2 regions of the Xanthobacter sp. SG618 genome follow, and region 1 is predicted to be linked to the other one. Evidence: predicted binding sites of a transcription regulator. Region 1 holds the regulator's gene; the other holds the start of a gene.
What was found. The regulator LexA, encoded in region 1, represses DNA repair genes until DNA is damaged. The targets are predictions, from matches to a motif close to TGTTCNNNNTGTGTTCNG.
Positions count from the first base shown of each region.

Region 2: a site for LexA is predicted at 2,050-2,067, ahead of FHT36_RS08875 (YifB family Mg chelatase-like AAA ATPase). Genes of this name have one in related genera too.

Region 1 is NZ_JABBHL010000001.1:133,584-137,997, reverse strand. Features, by position in the region: gene FHT36_RS00680 (DUF2147 domain-containing protein) at 1-81, shown strand, start outside; gene moaC (cyclic pyranopterin monophosphate synthase MoaC) at 201-689, shown strand; gene glp (gephyrin-like molybdotransferase Glp) at 745-1,959, shown strand; gene lexA (transcriptional repressor LexA) at 2,116-2,826, shown strand; gene FHT36_RS24260 (ComEC/Rec2 family competence protein) at 2,960-4,414, opposite strand, start outside.
Region 2 is NZ_JABBHL010000002.1:741,417-745,830, reverse strand. Features, by position in the region: gene FHT36_RS08880 (hypothetical protein) at 1-432, shown strand, start outside; gene FHT36_RS08875 (YifB family Mg chelatase-like AAA ATPase) at 457-1,989, opposite strand; gene FHT36_RS08870 (class I SAM-dependent methyltransferase) at 2,133-2,915, shown strand; gene FHT36_RS08865 (polyhydroxyalkanoic acid system family protein) at 2,922-3,233, opposite strand; gene gshB (glutathione synthase) at 3,358-4,302, opposite strand; gene FHT36_RS08855 (YraN family protein) at 4,373-4,414, opposite strand, start outside.

The sequences.
Region 1 (4,414 bases):
GACGGTGACAACACGCTGAAGCTGCGCGGCTGCGTGGTGGTTCCGCTCTGCAAGACGCAGGTGTGGACCCGCCTGCGCTGAGCGCCATCGACGCCGGCAACACAGCCTTTCCGACGCCATGTCTCTGCCGCGGTGGACAGGCGCCGCCGCGGACGCCATCTTCCTGACCGCACATCGATTCCGGGAAGACCGCGACGGCCATGGCCAGCCTCACCCATCTCGACGAACAGGGCGCCGCCCGCATGGTGGACGTATCCGACAAGGACGCGACCACCCGCGAGGCGCTGGCCGAGGGCCGGGTGGCGATGGCGCAGGCGACGCTGGATCTCATCCTCTCCGGCAACGCCAAGAAGGGCGACGTGCTGGGGGTGGCGCGCATCGCCGGCATCATGGCCGCCAAGCGTACCCATGAGCTGATCCCCCTCTGCCATCCGCTGATGCTGACCAAGGTGGAGGTGGAGGTTTCCCCAGACCCCGCTCTGCCCGGCCTTCATGTCACCGCCCGCGCCAAGGTGACGGGCCAGACCGGCGTCGAGATGGAGGCGCTCACCGCCGTCTCCGTCGCCTGCCTCACCATCTACGACATGGCCAAGGCCGCGGACCGCGGCATGCGGATCGAGGGCATCCGGCTCCTGGAGAAATCCGGCGGCCGCAGCGGCCATTTCCGCGCCGACGCCGGCGCGGCCTGAGCCGGCCCGCCACCATGACCAGACCTGCGATCATGCAGAGTGAGGGAGCCGCGCCATGGCGCTCATGACCGTCGAAGAGGCCACCTCGCTCATCACCTCCGGCGTCACCGCGCTCGGTGTGGAGGAGGTGCCGGTGCAGGCGGCGGCCGGCCGCGTGCTGGCGCGCGATCTGGCGGCCCGCCGCACCCAGCCGCCCGCCGACATGTCGGCCATGGATGGCTACGCCGTGCGCGGCGCCGACATTGCCGAGACGCCGGCCCGCCTCGCCGTCATCGGCGAATCCGCCGCCGGCCGGCCCTATCCGGGCACGGTGGGCGCCGGGCAGGCCGTGCGCATCTTCACCGGCGCCGTTGTGCCTGAGGGCGCCGACACGGTGGTGATTCAGGAAAACGTCTCCCGCGAGGGCGACACCATCACCACCACGGCCCCGACCGCCGCGCTCCGCAACGTGCGCAAGCGCGGCTGCGATTTTTCCGAAAGCACGCCCGGCCTCCTGGCCGGCCGGCGCCTGACCGGCCGCGACATCATGCTGGCCGCCGCCATGGACCATGCGACGGTACCGGTCGCGCGCCGCCCGCGCGTCGCCCTGCTGCAGACCGGCGACGAGCTGGTGCTGCCGGGCCAGGGCACCGGCAATGACAGCGAGATCGTCGTCTCCAACGCCTTCGGCCTCGCGGAACTCGCCCGCCGCGCCGGTGCCGATGTGACCGACCTCGGCCTCATCAAGGACGACCTCGCCGCCATCCGCGCCGTGGTGGCGCGGGCGCTCTCCGGCGAGTTCGACCTCGTCGTCTCCTCCGGTGGCGCCTCCGTGGGCGATCATGACCTGATGGCCCCGGCGCTGAAGGCGGAGGGGGTCGATCTCTCGGTCCACAAGATCGCGCTCAGGCCCGGCAAGCCGCTGATGTTCGGCCATCGCGGCGATGTGCGGGTGCTGGGGCTGCCGGGCAATCCTGTCTCCTCCCACGTCTGCGGGATGATCTACCTCGTCCCCCTGATCCGCGCGCTTCAGGGTGATTCCCGCCCCGGCCCCGTGCCCGTGCCGGCGCGCCTCGCGGCGGATCTGCCGCCCAATGACGTGCGGCGGGACTTCATGCGCGCCACACTCGAACGCCGGCCGGATGGCTCGATCCACGCCATCCCCTGCGCCTCGCAGGACAGCGCCATGCTGAGCATTCTCTCCGCCGCCGATTGCCTGCTGGTGCGGCCTCCCTTCGCCCCGGCGGGCCGCGTCGGAGACCCCTGCGAGATTATTCCCTTCGAGGATTGAGCGCTTAACGGAGCCTTCACCACTTGCGGAACACAAAAGGAACAGATAAAGACTGTTCATGATTTGTTTCGCGGCGCACCGGGCTGGATGCGCCTTGAATCGGGACCGGCAGAGCGCCTGTTCCGTGGCGGTGCGTGCAAGGAACGGGGCCAGGGAATGCTCACTCGGAAGCAATATGACCTTCTGCGCTTCATCCATGAGCGGCTCAAGGAAACCGGCGTTCCCCCGTCCTTCGACGAGATGAAAGAGGCGCTGGACCTGCGCTCCAAGTCCGGCATCCACCGTCTCATCACCGCTCTGGAAGAGCGCGGCTTCATCCGCCGCCTGCCCAATCGCGCCCGTGCGCTGGAAGTGGTTCGCCTGCCCGACAGCGTGGCACCCGGCCTCGCCTCCGCCCGGTCCGCAGGGCGCGGCTTCTCGCCCTCGGTCATCGAGGGCAGCCTCGGCAAGGTCCGCCCCGTGGCGGAGGACGACGAGGCGGGCCAGGTGGTCTCGGTGCCGGTCATGGGCCGCATCGCCGCCGGCACGCCCATCTCCGCCATCCAGAGCCGCAGCCACACGCTGAACATCCCGCCCGAGATGCTGGGCTCCGGCGAGCACTTCGCCCTTGAAGTGCGCGGCGACAGCATGATCGAGGCCGGCATCCTCGACGGCGATACGGTGCTGATCCGCAAATGCGATTCCGCAGACACCGGCGACATCATCGTGGCGCTGGTGGATGACGAGGAAGCGACCCTCAAGCGCCTGCGCAAGAAGGGCGCCTCCATAGCGCTCGAGGCCGCCAACCCGGCCTATGAAACCCGCATTTTCGGTCCTGACCGCGTGCGCATCCAGGGCCGCCTCATCGGCCTCATGCGCCGGTACTGATCCTTAGATTTCTCCTGCGGGAGATCCGGAACGGGGTGAGGGGCGCGGTGGTCCACGCTCAACGGGCGCCTGCGCTTTTTTGAAGGCGTTGCCCCTCACCCCGACGTTTGCCGGCGCCGCCGGTTTGGGATGGTCACGGGGCCGTGGCATCGGTCTGCGGGTCGCCCGCATCGACCACGCCCCGCTCCGGCGCGAGGTCCGGCGGCAGCGGTGCCATCCATGGCCGGGAGACCGAGGGGCTGCGGCTTCGCTCGGCCACGAGGGCTCCATCGCGCAGGGTGAAGGCGAGCGTCCCCGTCCGCGCGAGTTTTTCCGGCGTCAGCACCTCGGCGGGGCAGGCACGGGGCGGGGCATCGCGGGTGACGACCATGCGGGCGTTGAGGCAATCCGCCTCCAATCCCTCCGCGCGCCGGGACACGGCGATGGTGCCGCCGCCGGGCAGCGGCGCCGTGCAGCCGAGCGGGTCGCAGGTGAAGGCGGCGGCGAGGTCCTTCGCCCCGGCCGTGCGGCGGTCGCCCTCCCGCGTCAGCCATTGCTCCACCACCAGCTTCTGGCCGGAGGCGCCGAGCACGGAGAGCCGGCCGTCCGGCATGCGCACCGCCACAGTCTGCGCATCGGGTGCGATGAGGAGGTCCGGTTTCAGCGGCGCTCCGGCCACCAATGCGGCGAGGCCGAGGGGCACCAGCGCCACCAGGGTGAGCACGCCGCGCAGCAGGCAGAGGGCGAGTAGCGCGAGGGAGAGCCACAGCAACGTTCCGGCGCCGATGAAGGCGGCGCGGATGTCGGCGCCCGGCAGCGTGCCCACCCAGTCGGACACCGCCGTCATGATCTCGATGCCCCGCCCCATCACCGGCCAGGCGAGATGATCCCAGCCGAACGGCATCAGCAGCACGCCCGCGAGCCCCGCCGGCATCACCAGGAAGGAGACCGCCGGCATGGCGGCGAGGTTGGCGAGCAGCCCGTAGGGTGCCACCCGCTGGAAATGGAAGATGCCGTAAGGCGCCGTCGCGAGGCCCGCCACCAGCGAGGTGAGCGCCGTGCCCGCCACCAGCACTGCCACCCATGAGACCACCGCCCCGGCGATTCCATCCGGCCGCGGGATCGCCCGCAGGGGTTGGAGCCGCTCATAGGCGGCGACGAGGGCGAGGGTGGCGGCGAACGACATCTGCGTGCCCGGATCCAGCGCCGCCTCCGGCGTCAGCGACAGCACCACCACGGCCGCCACGCCCACCGACCGTAGCGACAAGGACGGCCGCCCCACCAGCACGCCGGCCAGCACCAGCCCCGTCATCACGAAGGAGCGCTGGGCGGGCACGTCATTGCCCGACAGCACCAGATAGAAGGCGCTGCCGGCGAGAGCGATGAGCGCCGCGCTGGACTTGATCGGCCACGACAAAGCAAGCCCCGGCACCAGTGCCAGCAGCCCGCGCGCCAGCGCGAACAGGGTGCCGGCCACCAGCGCCATGTGCAGGCCGGAGATGGAGAGGATGTGCGAGAGGCCGGAGACGCGCATGCTCTCCTCCACCGCATGGGGAATGCCCGAGCGGTCGCCCGCCACCAGCGCCACCGCCACCTCCGCCGGCACGCC
Region 2 (4,414 bases), on a different contig from region 1:
CCCGTCACCCGCCGCGTGGTGCTGGAAGACCCCGCCGGCCGCCGCTGGGCGGTGATCGCGCCCCCGCTGCTCGGCGACCTCTCCTTGTACCGGGTGGGCGAGAACCTGCTCATCCGTGTCGCGCCGGGCGTCGTCACCGCGCTCGGCAAGGCGCATCAGGGCAAGCCGGGCGAGGTGATGGCCGAGGTCGCCATCAATGACGGCCTGCCGGGCTGGCCGGAGGGCTTCGGCATCCGCGAGGTCACGCTGACCTCCATCTTCGTGGGTCTCGACCCGGCCGCCGGCACCGTCACCTTCGAGGGTCCGGACGGCAATGTCCGCGTGGTGCGGGCGGCCAACGACAAGGTGCTCGCGGACGTGCAGAAGGTGCAGCCGGGCGACCTCGCCCAGATCACCTATATCGAGGGCCTCGCCGTCAACGCGATGCGTTGAGGCGGCGGTCGTTCCGCTCCCGGTCTAGGCCGCCGCCCGGGGCCGTTCGGCCGCGGCGCGATAGGCGAGGGCTTCCGCCAGATGGCGGCGGCCCACCCCCTCCGCACCTTCGAGATCGGCGAGGGTGCGCGCCACCTTCAGCACGCGATGGTAGCCACGGGCGCTGAGTCGCATGGCATCGGCGGCATCGCGGAGCAGCACCGCCCCGGCCGAATCGGGCGTCGCCACCGTCTCCAGCAACGGCCCGGAGGCCTCCGCATTGGTGCGCACATCGGGCCGGCCGAGGGCGGCGTAGCGCTCCAGCTGGATTTCCCGCGCCATGGCGACGCGCGCCGCCACCTCCCGCGAGCCTTCGGCCGGCGCCGGCAGCACGAGGTCCGAGGCCGAGACCGATGGCACCTCCAGATGGATGTCGATGCGGTCGAGGAACGGCCCGGAGAGCCGCGCCTGATATTCGTCGGCGCAGCGCGGCCCGCGCTTGCAGGTGAAGCCCGGCTCGCCGGCGCGACCGCAGCGGCAAGGGTTCATGGCGGCGATGAGTTGGAAGCGCGCGGGATAGGTGACGCGATGGTTGGCGCGGGCGATCAGCACCTCGCCCGTCTCCAGCGGCTGGCGCAGGGAATCGAGCACCTGCGGGGCAAATTCCGGCAGCTCATCGAGGAACAGCACGCCATTGTGGGCGAGAGAGACCTCGCCCGGCTTCGCCTTGGCCCCGCCGCCCACCATGGCCGCCATGCTGGCGGAGTGGTGCGGGGCGCGGAACGGGCGCCGGTCCATCAGCGCGCCGTCCTCGATGGTGCCGGCCACCGAGGCGATCATGGAGACGTCCAGCATCTCGGCCGGCGCCAAAGGCGGGAGGATGGAGGGCAGGCGCTGCGCCAGCATGGACTTGCCGGCCCCGGGCGGGCCGACGAACAAGAGATTGTGGCCGCCGGCCGCGGCCACCTCCAGCGCCCGCTTGGCGGTCTCCTGGCCCTTCACGTCCCGAAGGTCGAGCATAATATCTCCCGGCGGCTTCATCCGTGGCTCGGGCCGGCCCATCACCTGGCGGCCGGTCATGTGGTTGGCGAGCTGGATGAGGGATTGCGGGGCGAGGATGTCCATGTCCGGGCTGGCCCACGCGGCTTCGGCACCGCAGGGGGCGGGGCAGATGAGGCCGTGGCCCCGGGCGTTGGCGCCGATGGCCGCCGGCAGCACGCCTGCCACGGCCGCGATGGCACCGTCGAGCGCCAGCTCACCCACCACCGTGAAGCCGGAAAGCGCGTCACCGGGAATGGCGCCGATGGCCGCCATCAGGCCGAGCGCGATGGGCAGGTCGTAGTGGGAGCCTTCCTTGGGCAGGTCGGCGGGTGCCAGATTCACGGTGATGCGCCGCGCCGGAAGGGCGAGTCCTGATGCGATCAAGGCCGCGCGCACCCGCTCCTTGGCCTCGGTGACCGCCTTGTCCGGCAGGCCGACGATGGTGAAGGCCGGCAGGCCCGCGGCCACATGCACCTGCACATCCACCGGGCGCGCCTCGACGCCCTCGAACGCGACCGTCGCCACCCGCTGGATCACAGCCGCCCCCTGCCTGCTGCCTGTCTGCATCTCAAGGTAGCGGAGGGTCCCCACGCAGGCAAGAACGAAAGCGGAACAGGCGTGCTTGCGCCCGGCACCGCCGCGTCTATGCTGGAGGTAGCAAGAGGATTGGGAGAACGGAAATGGCCGCCGAAGGTGCAGGCGTGCGCAGTCATGAGGCTCATGTGGTCGAGATGTTCGGCCCGCAGGCGGCGGCCTATGTGGCGAGCGCCGTCCATGCGCGGGGCGCTGATCTCGATGCCCTGAAGTCCCTGGTGGAGGAGGCGCGGCCCGCCCGGCTGCTCGATCTCGGCTGCGGCGGCGGGCATGTGAGCTTCACCGCCGCGCCCTTCGCAGGCGAGGTGGTGGCCTACGATCTGTCCGAGGACATGCTGGGCGCCGTCGCGGCCGAGGCCAAGACGCGCGGCCTTGCCAACATCGCCACGCGGCAGGGCGTCGCCGAGCGCCTGCCCTTCGCCGATGGCAGCTTCGACATGGTGGCCTCGCGCTACAGCGCGCATCACTGGCGCGACGTGCCGCAGGCGCTCGCGGAGGTGCGGCGGGTGGTGAAGGCCGGCGGACAGTTCGTCATGATGGACGTGATCGCCCCCGAATGGCCGGTGGCCGACACTTTCCTGCAAACCGTGGAGTTGCTGCGAGATCCCTCCCACGGGCGGGACTACAGCGCCTCCGAATGGACCCGCCTCGCCGAGGAGGCGGGGTTCCGGGTGGTGCGCACGGCGCACCGGCGCCTGAGGCTGGAGTTCGCCTCCTGGGTGGCGCGCATCCGCACGCAGGAACTGCACGTCGCCGCCATCCGCTCGCTGATGGCGGGCGCGAGCGCGGATGTGGCGGCTCATTTCGAGTTCGAGGCGGACGGCTCCTTCTCCATCGACACGCTGACGATGGAGCTGGAGACGGCCTGAGCCGGCCTATTTCTTCTCCAGCATCAGGCGGCCCTGCTTCTGGATGAGATCCTTCGCCTTGCGGGCGACCAGATCCAGCATGAAGGGCAGCTCCACGGAGAGATGCACCGCGTCGTCCGCCACCTGGAGCTTGCCGCTCGCCGTCTGTCCCAGCGCGGCGATGCGGAAGTTCAGGTGATCGCCCGTCCAGTTTTCTTCGATAATGGAGATGTGGCGCGAGAAGCGCTCGCGTACCCCTGACAACCCCACTTGCAGGCGCCGTGTCGCCTCGGCCTTGCCCAGGCGGTGGGGGATGGAGGCGGTGAAGGGCTGTCCCATGAATCGGTCCTGTTATGTCCCGGCGGTGCGTTTCGTGGGACAGCGCCTGTCCCCGCACAGCGGTTCGCGCGGCGGGCCTTGGGGGCCGCCGCGACAAAGTTGGAGCTTGAGGGCTGGTGTGGCCTCAGGCGGCGCGGCGGGCCTCGATGCGGTCCCAGATCTGCGCGGCGATGTCCGGTCCGCCCAGCCGCTTGATGGCGCGCAGGCCGGTGGGGGAGGTCACGTTGATCTCGGTGAGGTTGCCGTCGATCACGTCGATGCCGACGAAGATGAGCCCCTTCTCACGCAGCGAGGGGCCGATGCGGGCGCAGATTTCCAGTTCGCGATCAGTGAGGTCGGTGGGCCGCGCCGCACCGCCGCGCACCATGTTGGAGCGTAGGTCGCCCTCGCTCGGCACCCGGTTCACCGCGCCCGCCGCCTCGCCGTCCACCAGGATGATGCGCTTGTCGCCGTGCTTCACCGCCGGCAGGAAGCGCTGGATCACCCACGGTTCGCGGAAGGTGGCGGAGAAGAGATCGTAGAGCGAGCCGAAATTGAGGTCGTCGGCGGTGAGGCGGAACACGGCGGCGCCGCCATTGCCGTAGAGCGGCTTCATCACCACGTCGCCGAACTCGGCGCGGAAGGCCTTGATCTCGGCGAGGTCGCGCGAGATCAGGGTCGGCGGCATCAGGTCCGGAAATTCGGTGACGAAGATCTTTTCCGGCGCGTTGCGCACATGGCCGGGGTCGTTCACCACCAGCGTCTTCGGGTGGATGCGCTCCAGCAGGTGGGTCGCCGTCACATAGGCCATGTCGAAGGGCGGATCCTGACGCATCAGCACCACGTCCATCTCGGTGAGCGGAATGCGCTCGCGCGCGCCGAGGGTGAAGTGGGCACCGGCCTCGTCCTGAACGGTCAGCGGCTCCACGGCGGCGAACACTTCGCCGTCGCGCATGGCCATGCGGTCGGGCGTGTAGTGGAACAGCGCATGGCCCCGCCGCTGCGCCTCCAAAAGGAGGGCGAAGGTGGAATCCCCTTGAATATTGATGCTGGCAATGTGGTCCATCTGGACCGCGACCTTCAGGGCCATGGCAATCTCCCGCTGCCCCATGGGGGCTTGGATCCTATCTATAGTCGGGCGGCGCCCACCGCCACTCGGCTCACACGTCCATCTCGAAGGCACCGGGCAGGTGCTCGGCCTC